3 regions of the Pseudescherichia sp. L3 genome follow, and region 2 is predicted to be linked to each of the others. Evidence: predicted binding sites of a transcription regulator. Region 2 holds the regulator's gene; each other region holds the start of a gene.
What was found. Region 2 encodes Fur, which represses iron uptake genes when iron is present. Its sites were predicted from a motif close to ATAATAATGAGAACNACTATCAA; they were not measured.
Positions count from the first base shown of each region.

Region 1: a site for Fur is predicted at 3,495-3,517, ahead of efeU (iron uptake transporter permease EfeU). Genes of this name have one in related genera too.
Region 3: a site for Fur is predicted at 2,271-2,293, ahead of NR795_RS00925 (TonB-dependent siderophore receptor). Genes of this name have one in related genera too.

Region 1 is NZ_JANKYC010000001.1:755,827-761,362, reverse strand. It holds gene efeB (iron uptake transporter deferrochelatase/peroxidase subunit) at 137-1,420, opposite strand; gene efeO (iron uptake system protein EfeO) at 1,423-2,550, opposite strand; gene efeU (iron uptake transporter permease EfeU) at 2,604-3,437, opposite strand; gene putP (sodium/proline symporter PutP) at 3,667-5,172, opposite strand.
Region 2 is NZ_JANKYC010000001.1:392,940-398,475, reverse strand. It holds gene pgm (phosphoglucomutase (alpha-D-glucose-1,6-bisphosphate-dependent)) at 1-1,481, opposite strand, end outside; gene seqA (replication initiation negative regulator SeqA) at 1,506-2,051, opposite strand; gene ybfF (esterase) at 2,222-2,995, shown strand; gene ybfE (LexA regulated protein) at 3,126-3,419, shown strand; gene fldA (flavodoxin FldA) at 3,569-4,099, shown strand; gene fur (ferric iron uptake transcriptional regulator) at 4,391-4,849, shown strand; gene NR795_RS01930 (SDR family oxidoreductase) at 4,915-5,536, opposite strand, start outside.
Region 3 is NZ_JANKYC010000001.1:188,097-193,632, forward strand. It holds gene NR795_RS00920 (helix-turn-helix domain-containing protein) at 1-25, shown strand, start outside; gene NR795_RS00925 (TonB-dependent siderophore receptor) at 7-2,196, opposite strand; gene mmuM (homocysteine S-methyltransferase) at 2,405-3,337, opposite strand; gene mmuP (S-methylmethionine permease) at 3,324-4,724, opposite strand; gene ybaL (YbaL family putative K(+) efflux transporter) at 4,831-5,536, opposite strand, start outside.

The sequences.
Region 1 (5,536 bases), 360 kb from region 2:
ATTTACCTAAATATAACGTGCCAGCGCGCTCATACCGAGCCAGTTTCTGACATTAATATTACAAATATATAACAGGATCGCGTTCATAGAAAAAAATGATAGTTCTCCCCTGCCCCGCAGGACAGAGGAGAGCGGGCTAGGCCTCAAGCAGTGACTGAGCCAGATAGTGCGGCGTATCCTTGACGCCCGGCAGCGCAAAGAAGTAACCCCCGCCGATCGGCTTGATGTACTCCTCCAGCGCTTCGCCGTTGAGCCGCTTCTGCACCGTCAGGAACCCCTTCTCCAGATCGTGCTGGAAGCAGACAAACAGCAGGCCCATATCCAGCTGGCCGGAGTTGGTCACCCCCAACGAGTAGCTGTAGCCGCGACGCATCATCAGATTCACCTCGGTCTCTGGCGTACGCGGGTTGGCAAGACGTATATGGCTGTCGAGAGCAATGACCTCACCCTCTGGATCGCGACTATAGTCCGGCACGTCATGCTCATGTTTCATGCCCAGCGGTGCCCCGCTGTGCTTGTCCCGGCCAAAGATAGTCTGCTGCTCCTTGAGCGGCGTGCGGTCCCAAAACTCAACGTGGAACTGGATGATGCGTACCGCCTGATAGCTGCCGCCCACCGTCCAGGCCGGTTCCTGCTGGTCGGGCGTGACCCAGACCACGCTCTGCATCAGCTTACTGTTTCCACTGTCCGGGTTGCCGGTGCCGTCTTTAAAGCCCAGCAGGTTGATCGGCGTCTCTTTGCCTTTACTGCGCGCCGCGTGATCGGAGATAAACCCTTCCCGCTTCCAGCGGATGCTAAGCAGATCCGGCGTGTACTTAATGATATCGCGCAGGGCGTGGATCACCGTATCCCCGGTGTTAGCGCAGATCTGCAAGAGCAGATCGCCATGGCACAGGGCAGCGTCCAGGGAGTCGTTGGGGAAGCGCGTCATCTTCTCCAGTTTGGCAGGACGCTGCGGGCCCAGGCCAAAACGCTCATCAAATAGCGATGACCCTACCGAGACGGTGATGGTCAGGTTATCTGGCGCAATAAAGCCGCCAAGAATACCGGAGTCCATTGGCGGTAGACGTGGGTTCGGCGTTTGTGGCGCGGGACCGCCGGTAGTTAAAAACGCAATCCGCTGGGTCAGGAGACGAAACAGCCGCTCCAGTTCAGATTTGTCGCTGGCCAGCACGTCAAACGCCACCAGCATCATTGAGGCCTGCTGCGGTGTCAGGATCCCTGCCTGATGCTCGCCATAGAACGGCTGGGTCTCCATCCGCGCATCCGGCGACAGGGTGCCCGGCGCGCTTGTCGGTTTGGCCGCGTGGGCAACCGGACAGCCGCCCGCCAGCGCCAGCGCGCCACCTAGCGCGCCCATACTTTTTAGTAAACGACGGCGTGAAGGCTCGCTCACGCCGTCTACATCATGCTCTGTCATGCTTAATCCAGTCCGAGTACGCCGCGCAGCTGGGCCAGATCTTCCGCCAGGGTGGTGATCGGTCCTTTCAGCGCCGTGCGATCGGCGTCGGTCAGTTTGTCATAGGTTTCGAAGCCATCTTTGGTGCGATATTTCGCGAGAATGGTATCGACCTTCTTAAAGTTGGCGTCTACCTTCGCCAGCAGATCGGCGTTGCCTTTCTGCAGCTGCGGACGCAGTAGATCGACAATTTTCTGTGCGCCGTCGACGTTCGCCTGGAAGTCCCACAGATCGGTGTGGCTGTAGCGATCCTCTTCACCGCTAATTTTACTGGCCGCAACCTCTTCAATCAGCCCTGCCGCACCACCCACCACTTTTGACGGCGGGAAGGCCAGCTCGCTGATGCGTTTTTGCAGCTCCAGCACGTCGCTGTTGAGCTGCTCCGCATACTGCTCCATGCCTTTAGTGGAATTATCACCAAACAGCGCTTTTTCGAGGCGGTGGAAACCGGTAAATTTCGGATCGGCGGCTTTTTGCTCGTAGTCATCTTCACGGGCATCAATGCTGCCGTCGAGGTCAGAGAAGAGCTCGGCGATAGGCTCAATACGCTCGTAGTGCTGACGCGTCGGGGCATAGAGCGCTTTCGCTTTCTCGATATCGCCCGCCTTCACCGCATCGGTAAAGGCTTTGGTCTTCGCCACCAGTCCCGTCATCTCCTGGGTCACGTAAGCTTTATACGCGGTAATAGCTCCGCCCAGGCTCAGCAGTGCGTCACCTTTAGCCGCATCCGCCGTGGAGGCACCTTTGACAATCAGCTTGCCCTTGGGATTGGTCAGCAGGCCGCAGGTCATCTCATATTCACCCGGCTGCAGGTTAGCGGTCAGCTTCTGGCTAAAGCCCGGCGCGATGTTCTCCCGCTCCTCAACCACCATGACGCCCTTCAGGATCTCCCACTCCAGCGCTTTCTGGCTGTGGTTGAGGATAATGAACTGCGTCTTGCCCGCGTTGACCGTGAGGTTCATCGGTTCACACTGTTTATCCGTTACCGTAACCTTCACCTGAGGAACATCCGCCGCCTGGGCGTTAAACGCGCAGGCGAGCAGCGCGGCAATACCAACCTGTAAAGCACTATGACGAAAATGCGTTGCCATGACCTTTCCCTTTAAAAGTATGTTGTAACTATTATTGTCACGCTGAGTAAACATCAGGAAGCCCCGGGCGACATCTGCGCCCCTGGGCGCGGCGGCAGCATAAACAGCACCAGCGCCGGAATAAGATAGGCAAACCAGACCACCACCTCACTGACGCTGGGGGCTTCCTGGTAGCCAAAAATGCCCTCCAGCAACGTGCCAAACAGCGTATGGGTGCTCAGGGTGTTGCTGAGATCGAAGGCCACCTGTTGGAAATGGTTCCACAGGCCCGCTTCGTGGAAGGCGCGGATCGCCCCCGCGGCCAGCCCGGCGGCTACCAGCAGGATAAACAGGCTGGTCCATTTGAAAAACGCGGCCATGTTAAGGCGAATACCGCCCCAGTAGATAAGGAAGCCGATGACCACCGCCGTCGCCAGCCCGGTGAGGGCCCCCACAGGAGGCCAGATACCCACATCCTGCTGAAACGCCGCCAGCAGGAAGAAGACCGACTCCAGCCCTTCCCGCGCCACAGCAAAGAAGACCATCATAATCAGTGCCCAGCCGTGATGATTGCCCTGCTTCAGGGCGTTATCAACGGCCTGCTCAAGCTGCACCTTGACGTTGCGCGACACTTTGCGCATCCAGAAAACCATCCATGTCAGGATCACCACGGCGATGACCGCGACGATGCCCTCAAACAGCTCCTGCTCTTTCTGAGGAAACTCGCCGGTGGTTTCATTGATGATGATACCGAGCGCGAGGCAGAGCGCGGCGGCGAGAAAAACGCCGATCCACATCACACCTATCCAGCGGCCGCGTTGGGTACGCTTGAGGTAGCTGGCGATGAGGCTAACGATCAGCGCCGCTTCGAGACCTTCGCGTAACATAATGAGAAATGGCACAAACATGCGGTAAACCTTTGAATGTTAATCAGCGTCAAATGATGCAAAGAAAAGTAAATTTCAATGATAGTGATTATCATTACGGCAGCAAGAAACACAAGTAATTTCTGCACGGAAGTTTCTCAGAATGTTACGCAGAACAGGCCACGCACTGGACGGTGAACCAAAGGTTGGAGAATTGTAAATAAGAAGTGAGAAAACGCACCGGAAAGCGGCTCCGGTGCGTGTATAACGGTTAGTTTGCTACGCGTGGTTCCGGCTTGGTGTGGTAGTGCGCATCCGCCTCGGCAAAGCGCGCCTGCATGCTTGCGGACGGCGCTTTGTCCAGCAGGCTGAAGAGCACAATACCGATGCTGCCGAAGATAAAGCCTGGAATGATCTCATACAGGCCCAGCAGCTCAAAGTGCTTCCAGACGATAACGGTTACCGCCCCGATGATCATCCCTGCCAGCGCGCCGTTACGGGTCATGCGCGACCACAGCACCGAGAAGAGCACCACCGGACCAAAGGCGGCACCAAAACCAGCCCAGGCATAGCTCACCAGACCCAGCACGCGGTTTTCCGGGTTAGCCGCCAGGGCAATAGCCACCAGCGCGACCACCAGCACCATGACACGTCCGACCCACACCAGCTCCGTCTGGCTTGCGTGTTTACGCAGAAACGCCTTGTAGAGATCTTCTGTGATGGCGCTGGAGCAGACCAGCAGCTGGCAGCTCAGGGTCGACATCACCGCTGCCAAAATAGCAGAGAGCAGCACGCCGGCAACCCATGGGTTAAACAGCACCTGCGCCAGTTCGATGAACACGCGCTCGGCGTTCTGGTTTACCGCCCCAGCCTGCCCTGGGTTGTTGCTGTAGTAAGCGATACCGAAGAAGCCTACGGCGACCGCACCGGCCAGGCAGAGGATCATCCAGGTCATGCTGATCCGCCGAGCGTGAACGATGGTGTGGTGGGAGTCCGCCGCCATAAAGCGCGCCAGAATATGCGGCTGGCCAAAGTAGCCCAGGCCCCAGCCCAGCAGCGAGACGATAGCCACGAAGTTCAGCCCTTTGAGCATGTCGACGTTTTCAATGCTCTTCTGCTTAATGACCATCAGCGACTCATCGAAGCCGCCCACGGAGACCATCACCATGACCGGAGTGAGGATCAGGGCGAAGATCATCAGGCTGGCCTGCACGGTGTCGGTCCAGCTTACGGCCAGGAAGCCGCCCACGAAGGTATAGATGATGGTTGCTGCCGCACCGGCCCACAGCGCCGTTTCGTAGCTCATGCCAAAGGTGCTTTCAAACAGACGCGCCCCTGCCACGATGCCAGAGGCACAGTAGATGGTGAAGAAGAGCAGGATAACCAGCGCAGAGATGATGCGCAGCACGCGGCTACGATCTTCAAAGCGGCCGGTGAAGTAGTCCGGCAGCGTCAGGGCATTGTTGTTCACCTCGGTGTGCACGCGCAGGCGGCCCGCCACCAGCTTCCAGTTGATCCAGGCCCCCAGCGTCAGGCCAATAGCGATCCAGCTTTCAGAGATACCAGAGATAAAAATTGCCCCAGGCAGGCCCATCAGCAGCCAGCCGCTCATATCGGATGCGCCCGCAGAGAGGGCAGTTACCATCGGCCCCAGGCTGCGCCCGCCGAGAATATAGTCGTCAAAGTTTTTTGTCGATCGCCAGGCGACAAAGCCAATCAAAATCATGCCAAAGATGTAAATAAGAAACGTCACCAGCATCGGTGTGCTCATTGCCATTCAAAAGTCTCCAGATCTCTTCGTCAGCAAACGTCATATCTGCTGCGCTGACCTTTTCCGGAACGGGGAAAAAGTCTCGTTGTTGTGTTGGGCGACCGTATCCTGCCGGAAGCGATTTCTAACCACAATCGATTTAACATGGCATTCACATGAATTACATCCCCGTTACGATACCATTTTCTAATAGGTTGCACTCGCTCACGCTTTGCAAGGTAACACCGTGCAAAAGTGTTAAGCACCGCATGGTTCCTGGCTTTTCAGCATGCTAGCGCTGATTATGAGAGCGGGATCTCTTTTAACAATCCATTCATTTTTCAGCTTGCTGGCCGCGTCACAATTAACATGGTTGCACAAAGTTGCAACA
Region 2 (5,536 bases):
CCGCCGATAGAGGCGCCGTTACCCGGTGCTGCCGTCAGACGTGCCGTAATCGGATCCCCTGCCAGCTGGCTGGCGCTGACCATCTCTGGCGACAGCTTCGACAGCGCCGCTTTCTGGGCAGAGGTCGCCCCGGCCTGCAAACGATTATAGCTCGGCGCGCCAAAGCGCTCGGCCAGCTCATCGTAGTGCTGCTGCGGGTTTTTACCGGTGACGGCGGTGATTTCCGCAGCCAGCAGGCACATGATGATACCGTCTTTATCGGTGGACCACGGCGTGCCGTCAAAGCGCAGGAAGGAGGCCCCGGCGCTCTCTTCGCCGCCGAAACCAAAGCTGCCGTCGTGCAGCCCGTCAACAAACCACTTGAAGCCAACCGGCACTTCTACCAGCTTGCGGCCCAAATCGTTCACCACGCGGTCAATCATCGCGGAGGAGACTAGCGTTTTACCTACCGCTACCTCTTTGCCCCACTGCGGACGATGCTGGAACAGGTAGTTGATCGCCACTGCCAGGTAGTGGTTCGGGTTCATCAGCCCTGCCGGGGTAACGATGCCGTGACGGTCATAGTCTGGATCGTTAGCAAAGGCCAGATCGAACTTGTCGCGCAGCGCCAGCAGGCCAGCCATCGCACACTCGGAGGAGCAGTCCATACGGATCGCGCCATCTTTGTCGAGGTGCATAAAGCGGAAGGTCTGATCGACCTGATCGTTAACGATGGTCAGATCCAGCTTGTAGAATTCGGCAATGCGTTTCCAGTACTCGATACCGGAGCCGCCCAGCGGATCGACGCCCAGCTTCAGCCCGGCTTTCTGGATTGCGGCCATGTCGACGATCTCGGCCAACCCTTCGATAAACGGCTGAACCAGATCTTTCTCGGTCACGCGGCCAGAGGCCATGGCTTCGTCAAGCGTCATGCGCTTAACCCCTTCGAGACCCGCTGCCAGCAGAGCGTTGGCACGATCTTCGACGACCTTGGTCACATTGGTGTCGGCTGGCCCCCCGTTAGGTGGATTATATTTGATGCCGCCATCTTCCGGCGGGTTGTGCGAAGGGGTAATGACGATGCCGTCAGCCTGCGCGCCACCCTGCTTGTTGTGCTCGAGGATAGCATTCGATACCGCAGGCGTTGGCGTATAGCCGTTGTTCTCCTGCACGATGATATCGACGCCGTTGGCAGCCAGCACTTCCAGCACGGAGATAAACGCCGGCTCGGAGAGCGCGTGAGTATCCTTACCGACATAGCACGGCCCGGTGATGCCGTTTTTAGCGCGCTCTTCAGCAATCGCCTGCGCAATAGCCAAAATGTGCGGTTCGTTGAAGCTATGGCGTACCGAACTGCCGCGGTGGCCGGAGGTGCCAAATTTTACCGCATGTTCGCTATTGCCCACTTCCGGCTTCAGCACGTAGTACTGCGCGGTAAGCTGAGCGACGTTAATCAGATCGCCCTGTTGTGCAGGCTGTCCTGCGCGTTCATGATTTGCCATTGCCTGATCCTTCTTATGCAAGGGTTAGATTGTGCCGCAAACCTTATCAATCAGCTCCACCGGGAACTGCATCGACTGCATGATATGCTCCACCATGCTGCGTTTGCGGTCCGTATTCGTATTCGTGATCACCCAGTATGGCGTATTTGCCAGGTGCTTAGGTTTGGTCTGCGCCCCGTTTTGCAGCAGCGTCTGCTGATCGCCGGCAAAGTAAACACGGGTACGGCCGTGCAGGGACTCCGTCGCCTCGGCAAACGCTTTCTCATCCAATGAATAGAGTGTAGACAGCACCAGCATGAAGCGGTTAACCGCTTTTCTCTGTTCTGCATATTCATCAGACAGCAGCAGCTCGCGCATGGCACGGACTTTGTCTTTCACAGGATTAGCCGGCTTCACCTCGGCTGGGGCGTTGACAATGACGGCCTCTTTCGGGGCGGTGGCCGCTGGCCTGCTGCCGTTGGCGGTAAACTTCAGCATCCGGCGTAAAATCTCGGATGCGCTCTCGCCGATGTGTTTGGTGTGGCTAGCAATATAGCTGTAAAGCTCATCATCAACTTCGATCGTTTTCATTTTAATCCAGTGGAGTATCTTATCTGAATACAAGCTGTTGGGATTATAGGCGAAATCTCAACAACGGTTAACGTCAGGCAAAAGTCGGTTCGCGTCGACCCCTTGCAGCCAGGCGGTAGAATGGTCAACATAATACCCTAACCCGACAGAGCGAAAAAAAGAACTTTGCCATGAAATTGAATACCCGAGCGCAATCTGCACAACATCCGCACAACAATTCTCCCATCGTCCTGGTCCACGGTCTGTTTGGCAGCCTGGACAACCTCGGCGTGCTGGCGCGCGATCTGGTAAACGATCACGATATCATTCAGGTTGATATGCGCAACCATGGTCTCTCTCCCCGCTCGCCGGAGATGAACTACCCGGCCATGGCGCAGGATCTGCTGGATACGCTCGACGCACAGGGCCTGGAGAAGGCGACGTTTATCGGCCACTCTATGGGCGGCAAGGCGGTCATGGCGCTTACCGCGCTCGCCCCTGAACGCATTGACCAGCTGGTCGCCATTGATATTGCCCCCGTTGCCTATCAGGTACGCCGCCACGACGACATTTTTGCCGCTATCAACGCGGTGACGGCTGCCGGGGCCACCAGCCGCCAGCAGGCCGCCGCCCTGATGCGCCAGACGCTGCACGAAGAGGGCGTTATTCAGTTTCTTCTGAAATCGTTTATCGACGGCGAATGGCGCTTCAACGTGCCGGCGCTGTGGGATCGCTACGAAGAGATTATTGGCTGGCAGACCGTGCCCGCCTGGGATCGCCCGGCGCTGTTTGTGCGCGGCGGCCAGTCGCCCTACGTCACCGAGGTGCATCGCGATGCGCTGCTTGCTCAGTTCCCGCAGGCACGGGCGCACGTGATTGCCGGTGCTGGCCACTGGGTACACGCTGAAAAGCCCGAGGCAGTGCTGCGGGCGATCCGCCGCTATCTGGCGCACGATGCAGGCTGATTAAAAACCCGGCGACCGGACGCGGCAAGGCTTACGGTCGTTGGCGTCCCTGCTCTGCTGATGTATGATGGCGCGCTAATCGCGCAGGGATACCCTGGCAGCCTGTTTTCCCTCGACGTCACCCTAAATCATGGCAAAAGAACAAACGGACCGTACGACACTAGATCTGTTCGCGAACGAGCGTCGCCCGGGACGACCGAAAACGAATCCGCTTTCGCGTGACGAACAGCTACGCATCAATAAGCGCAACCAGCTTAAACGCGATAAAGTTCGTGGGCTTAAGCGCGTCGAGCTGAAGATGAACGCCGACGCCGTTGAGGCGCTCAACGCGCTGGCCGATGCCCGGCAGATGAGCCGTAGCGAACTGATCGAAGAGCTGCTGCTTACCCAGCTCAAGGCCCTGCACTGCCAGGGCGACGTCTGAAAAACACATCAAATCACACTTTCATGTAGCACAGAGTGCAGTCTGGGCGATTACGAATTTCGCGTACGCCGCTGTTCTGCTATTATTGCCCTTATCCGTGGGCCGTGCTCCACCACCATATCATTAAGTTTCAAGAGGTTATTTTACTCATGGCAATTACAGGTATTTTTTTCGGTAGCGACACCGGTAACACCGAAAATATCGCAAAGATGATCCAAAAGCAGCTTGGTCCAGACGTTGCTGACGTGCATGACATTGCCAAGAGCAGCAAAGAAGATCTGGAAGGCTATGATATCCTGCTGCTGGGCATCCCAACCTGGTACTATGGTGAAGCGCAGTGCGACTGGGATGACTTCTTCCCAACGCTGGAAGAGGTAGACTTCAACGGTAAGCTGGTGGCGCTGTTCGGCTGTGGCGACCAGGAAGATTACGCAGAGTACTTCTGTGATGCCCTCGGCACCATTCGTGATATCATTGAACCCAACGGGGCGACTATCGTCGGCCACTGGCCAACCGCCGGTTACCACTTCGAAGCGTCTAAAGGCCTGGCCGATGACGATCACTTCGTGGGTCTCGCCATTGATGAAGACCGCCAGCCGGAACTGACCGCCGAGCGCGTTGAGAAGTGGGTGAAGCAGATCTCTGAAGAGCTGCACCTGGACGAGATCGTTAACGCCTGATGATAGACGGCGCAGCCTATGTGCTGCGCTGCTATTGATAGATAAAAGCAATAGAAATAATTGCTACAAATTTTTAACTTTCGCGTACATACCTGTACAATATCCCCTGGTCAAACGGGTTGCACAACGATAGTTTGTTGGCGAGGCCACGTTTTTATACGCATACTTTACTTGAGGACTTGTAGTTTTCATTAAGAAGTGGCAATTCTATAATGAGACGCATTTACTCAAGGTCATTCTCATTAACTTCCGCCTCGGAAGTGAATCGATTAGCAACAGGACAGACTCCGCATGACTGACAATAACACCGCATTAAAGAAGGCCGGCTTGAAAGTCACGCTTCCTCGTTTAAAAATTCTGGAAGTGCTTCAGGGACCGGATAACCATCATGTCAGTGCGGAAGACTTATACAAGCGACTGATCGACATGGGCGAGGAAATTGGTCTGGCTACCGTGTATCGTGTGCTTAACCAGTTTGATGATGCCGGGATTGTCACCCGTCATAACTTTGAGGGCGGCAAGTCCGTTTTCGAACTGACCCAGCAGCATCACCACGATCATCTGATCTGCCTCGACTGCGGCAAGGTGATCGAGTTTAGCGATGATTCTATCGAAGCTCGCCAGCGTGAAATCGCTACGAAGCACGGCATCCGCCTGACGAACCACAGCCTCTATCTTTACGGTCACTGCGCCGAAGGCGACTGCCGTGAAAATGAACACGCGCATGAGACCACGCCGCGTAAGCTGTAATTGATACGGTAACGAAAAAGGGTCACCTCAGGGTGACCCTTTTTTTATCTATGGCCTGCCGTTTGTTACCAGCAAACAAACCCGCCATCGACCAGCAGATCCACACCGGTGCAGAACGACGAGGCATCCGCAGCAAGGAAAATCGCCGGGCCAGCCATCTCCTCAACTTTTGCCATACGCTGCATAGGCGTCTGGCTCTCAAACGATTTTGTCTGGTGCACCATCTCTGGACGGGTATTCATCGGGGTCGCGGTGTAGCCTGGGCTAATTGTGTTAACGCGGATATTTTTCTCCGCCCACTCCATCGCCAGGCTTTTGCTTAAGTGGATCACCCCTGCCTTCGAGCAGTTATAATGGGCCTGCTCCAGCCCCCGGTTAACAATCACGCCGGACATAGAGGCGATATTGATGATCGAGCCGCCGCCGCTCTCCAGCATCAGCTCGGCCTCGGCTTTACAGCTGTTCCAGACGCCGGTCAGGTTGATATCGATAACCCGCTGCCACTGGTCTGGCTCCATCTCCAGCGCCGGATTAGCGTTGGCAATCCCGGCGGCGTTGAGCGCTACATCAAGACGACCAAACCGCGTCTTCACCTCCGCGATAGCAGCGCGCAGGTGCGCAATGTCGCGTACGTCGCCGGTATAGGCAAAGGCGCTGCCGCCCATCTCCTGAATCGTGTTTACGGTT
Region 3 (5,536 bases), 200 kb from region 2:
TAACTATCAGAATAAGACCGAGTAGTTCAGGCCAAAAGTACGGCCACGGCCTTTGTAAGTATACAGGTTCTCAGCACCGTAGGTTGGGCTATACAGACCCGGTGCGCGCTGTCCCCATGCGGTGGTGTAATCTTCATCCAGCAGGTTTTCTACGCTAAAGCTCAGCTTGCCCACCGGCAGAAGGTAACTGCCTAACAGGTCAACGGTGTTATACCCGTCGATGTGCTTTCCGGCGTCATCAGACAAATCAAACGTCTGGGTACTTTGCAGGCGCAGCGTCCAGTCGCCCGGTGCCCAGGTGACCCATGCGCTCATTTTGGACGGGCTGGCACTGTCTACCGTCAGCTTTTCCCACTTTCCGTCGACGCGGGTTTGCGATTTGATGACGTTAAAGTTGGTACCCGTGCTCCACTCGCTGTCGGTAAAGAAGTAGTCCACCTGGCCTTCAACACCGTAGATGCGACGCTTGTCATCTTCAACGTTGATGGTCATGTCGCTTTTGTTGATGTTGATGGTTTTATCGGAGAGCGAATAGTAACCGGCAATCTGCGTGCGCAGGTTATCCCCAGTGTAGCGCCAGCCCAGCTCGTAGGCATCAACTTTAATACCGTCGAGTTTTGAGTCGTTAACGTTAACGCTGTTGACCAGGCGGTAATGGCCGTTCACCAGCTGATAGGTGCCGGAGCCGTAATATTTCGCCAGGTCCGGGATCTCAAAGCCCTGGGAGAAGTTAAACCAGAGCTGCTGGCGCTCGGTCAGATGCCCCAGAATGCCAGCGTTAAAGAGCAGGTTGTTGTAGTCAGTTTTCCCGCCCGGCACAGCGTCTGCCGAGGTGGCTCTGCCTGTGGCAATACCCTGCTGTTGAGCGTAACCAACAAAGTCGTCGACCCGGTTTTCCGTGTACTGATAGCGCACGCCGCCGCTCAGGGTGATAGCGGAGATGTCGTAGCTGGTTTGCAGGAAGGGGGCGAGGTTGGTAATGCTATAGCCCGGATAGCGGCCAACGTTATACGCGTCATCCAGCTTCATACCACCGCTGGCAGCTGCTTTGCTGAGGTCGAAAAATTGCTGATTGGCGTCGAAGACTTCATGCTCGGCATCGACACCCCACGTCAGCGATAAATCATCCAGCGGTTTGCTGTTGAGAGTGAGTTTGCCGCCGTAAAAATCGGTTTTTTGCTGTGATGCGCCAATGCTGGTTACCCGGCCGCCTGAAAGGGTGGGGAAGGGGTAGAACGTCAGGCTTTCATCGCGGTAGTAAATTTGTGCCAGCAGATCCTGACCCAGGAAATCAGTATTGGAATATTGCAGGTTGATCAGATGGCGCTCGGTACCGGGAATGCGGTCTGAGTCGAGATTGTTCTTGTTGTATGCGCTGCCAGCACCGGTTACCGCCGAGAAGTTCTCCCCCAGATAGAGGCCGTGCTTACCGTCGGATTCACTTTTGTAATACTGGGTGGTGAGCTGCAACTGCTGATGAGCGTCGATATTCAGCGTGCCGGTGCCCATGACGTCTAGCCGGTCAGAGTATTGCAAACCGGTCTGGGTGTTATCAATATTCACCTCGTTGCCTTTGCCATCGTACCAGCCGCCAAAGCGCTGATAAGCGACTGACAGGCGTCCTGAGGCGTTGTCGTTGCCGCCGCTCACCGCCGCCGCAATGTTCTCGTCATTGTCGTTATGGCTATTGAAGCCCGTTTTTGCGCCAGTCTGGAACTCGACTTCCGTTTCCGGTTGGCCCTTTTTAGTGACGATATTGATTAAGCCGCCGGTACTGCCGCCGCCGTAGAGGGAGGTTGCGCCGGAGATCACTTCAATGCGGGTGATATTAAACGGATCGATAGAATCCAGCTGGCGGCTGTCGCTGCGGGAGGAGTTTAGACGCACGCCGTCGACCATTACCATCATTGAACGACCGCGCATATTCATACCGTAGTTGGTACGTCCCTGGCTACTGACATCCATACCGGGAATCAACTGCGCCAGCACCTCTTTGAGCTCTTTACCGCCCTGAACCTGCTGCTCAATTTCAGCCTGTTCAACGACCCAGGTAGTCTGTGCCATGTCGGAAATGCTGTGATTCGTACGGCTGGCGGCGACCACCATCGACTCCTCTTTTTGTCCCTCAGCCGAAGCATCAGTGGCTAGCATCATCAATAAACAAGGGCTGAGTGCCCAGGAGCAACGCGATTTCATTATTATGATCGTCCTGATTTTTCACGATGTCGGGGGCGTTGATGCCCCATACCGCAAGAACACCACCTTTGCAGGTGATAGTGATTATCAGAATGATATGAATTATCGTTACAATGTAAACAGGTATTGTTAAAAAATGTTTCTATAATGGCATGATTATTATGGGGTTTTTAAAGGCTTCCACATCCATGTGAGAGCATTAGGCCCGTCAGCGGCGCTTACTCAGCGCTGCGATATCCTTTGGGCTAGTCCGGCAGCATCCGCCAATGAGTCTCGCGCCTGCCTCTAACCACTGCGGCAGATACCCCACTAAAGATGCGCATGAATCGCCGTGAGCATGCCACTCTTTCGTGGTTGCATCGTAGGTTTCACCGGAGTTAGGATAGACAACCAGCGGTAGCGCAGTCAGGCTGTGCAGATGTTTTAGTGCTGCGGTCGTTTTCTCCAGCGCAATACAGTTAATCCCCAGCGCAACGATTTGCGAACAGTTTGCCAGCGTGTCCACGACCCGGGTAAGAGGCGTGCCGTCACTCAAGTGGTTCTCGTCACGTAGGGTAAATGAGAACCACGCCTGCGCCTGCGGGTAATCCAACAGCAGGTCTGCCAGGGCCTCTACCTCTGCAAACGCGGGTAAGGTTTCACAGGCCAGCAGATCTGCGCCGGCATTGAGCAAGGCTTCAATCCGCGGACGATGAAACGCCTGAAATTCTTCGGTGCTACGCACGTAGTCACCGCGATACTCAGAGCCATCGGCCAGATAGGCACCGTATGGCCCGACAGAGCCCGCCACCAGCAGCGGACCCGCGCTGGCGTTTTCCGCCTGGTAAATTTCCCGTGCCTCTCGCGCCAGTGCCACGCTGTGCTCAATAAGCGATCTCGATTGCGACTCGGTCAGCCCGCGCGCCGCAAAGCCAGCAGGCGTGGCCTGGTAACTGGCAGTAATGGCTACCTGTGCGCCCGCGCGGAAGTAATCCAGATGCACATCCCGGATGAGCTGTGGATTTTCCATTAATACTTTGGCGGACCAGAGGCTATCGGCAAGGTTGCATCCGCGCGCTTCCAGCTCGGTGGCCAGCGCGCCATCGAGGACAATAAAGGGGTGGCTTTTAAGCAGCGCGGTAAGAGGATTAATCTGCGGCATAGTCAGCCTCCGTCGAATTTGTTTTATGAGTGAGAAAATAGGTGCCGTAGCAAAGAGCAACAAAAGGCAGACCACAGTAAAGCGCAATGCGCTGGTCTGGATCGAACGCCAGGCCGACGCAGGCCAGCAGACACAGCACGAATCCCAGCACGGGCACCAGCGGATACCAGGGTGCCCTGTATTTTAGATCGTGCAGCGGCTTGCCCGACTGTAAATGCCGGCGACGAAAGATAAAGTGTGCCGCGCAGATACTGAGCCATACGGCCACAACGGCAAAACCAGAGATGGCGCTGAGGGCAACGAATACGGTGTCAGGCGCGATAACGCTGGACAGCAGCGCCAGCAGGCCACCCAGCATAGAGACGGTCAGCGCGACCAGCGGCACGCCGTTCTTATTGACGCGGGAAAAACAGCCCGGCAACGTTTTTTCATTAGACAGCGACCACAGCATGCGGCCCGATGCATAGAGTCCGGAATTCGCCGCTGAGAGAATAGCGGTAAGGATGACGAAGTTAAAAATATCCGCCGCATAGGGAATGCCAATTTTTTCAAAGACCAGCACAAACGGGCTCTTCTCGACCCCTGCCACCTGCATCGGAATAAGCGCCGCCAGGACAAAAACGGTACCGATAAAAAAGATGATCAGTCGGGCGATAGTCGCGCGGATCGCTACCGGAATAGCATGGTGTGGATTTTCCGTTTCGCCTGCCGCGATACCGATAAGCTCAGTGCCAGAGAAGGCAAAATTGACCGCGACCATCGTCATCAGAATGGGCAAGCCGCCATGGGGAAACCAGCCCCCGCTGGTGAGGTTGGTCAGCCCCGGCGAAGGCGAGCCATCCTTCATAGCGATAAAACCAAAAATCGCCCCGCAGCCTAAGATAATGAAAACAATAATGGTCGCGACTTTAATGAGTGAAAACCAGAACTCACCTTCGGCAAAAAAGCGCGTTGAAATCGCGTTAAGAGAAAAAATCACTACGCAAAACAGGGCGCTCCATATCCAGACGGGAATATGTGGGAACCAGTACTGCATACAGAACCCGGCGGCGGTAAAGCTGGATCCCAGCGCAACCGTCCAGGTGAGCCAGTAGAGCCATGCCACGGTATATCCCGTTGCCGGGCCAATATAGCGCGCCGCGTAGACATGAAAAGCACCGGTTACCGGCATTGCAACGGAAAGCTCGCCAAGGCACTGCATGACCAGCCAGACGACCAGCGCCCCAATCAGATAAGCCAGCAACGTTCCCGCTGCGCCTGTTGTAGAGATGATGTATCCCGTATTGAAAAATAACCCTGTGCCAATCACGCCACCCAATGAAAGCATAATCAAATGGCGGGTTTTCATGGTGCGCTTAAGCTGCCCATTCTCTTGCTGCGTGTGCATATCACCTTCTAAACGTATAGATGTCTAAATGTCCGTTTGAAGGGGCTTTATACCCTGATTGTTAATAAAATGCCAGCGGCAGGAGAAGATCTGCCGGGGCGGCAATTTATCCGGTGACTGCCTCTTCAACCGGGCGCTTCTCAATCAGCGTCAGCATGGTGTTGGCAATTTCACGTTCACCCATGACCACCTGATTCGCGCCGCGCTCGGTGATGTAGTCCACCTCGTCGTCATAGTGGGCGCGGGCGATAATCTCAATGTTCGGGCACTTCTGCCGGGCGGTGGCCACCACTTCTCCGGCTTCGTAACCGTTAGGAATGGTCAGCAGCAGCCAGCGAGCGCAGTCGAGGTGTGCCAGGTTCATGATCTCTTCGTTGGCAGCATTGCCCAGCACCGCACGAATACCGCGCTCGCGCAGCTCATCCACGCGGGTACGCGAGGTTTCGATCACCACCAGCGGGACACCCTGCGCCATCAGCTTCTCACCCAGCAGGCTGCCTACGCGGCCAAAGCCCACCAGCAGGGCATGGTTGCAGATATCCACCGGGATCTGCTTCTCCTCTTCGGTAGCCTCTTCCAGCGTCTGCTCATCAAGGGTTTCGGTCTTATCGAGGTATTTCTCCAGCAGGGTGAAGAGGATGGGGTTGAGCATAATTGAGAGGATCGCCCCAGCCAGCACCAGGTTCTGCCCGGTCTGCGGCAGAAGATCCAGAGCCATGCCCAGACCCGCCAGAATAAAGGCGAACTCACCAATCTGCGCCAGGCTGGCGGCGATGGTAAGCGCGGTACGCGGTGAGTGACCAAACATGCGC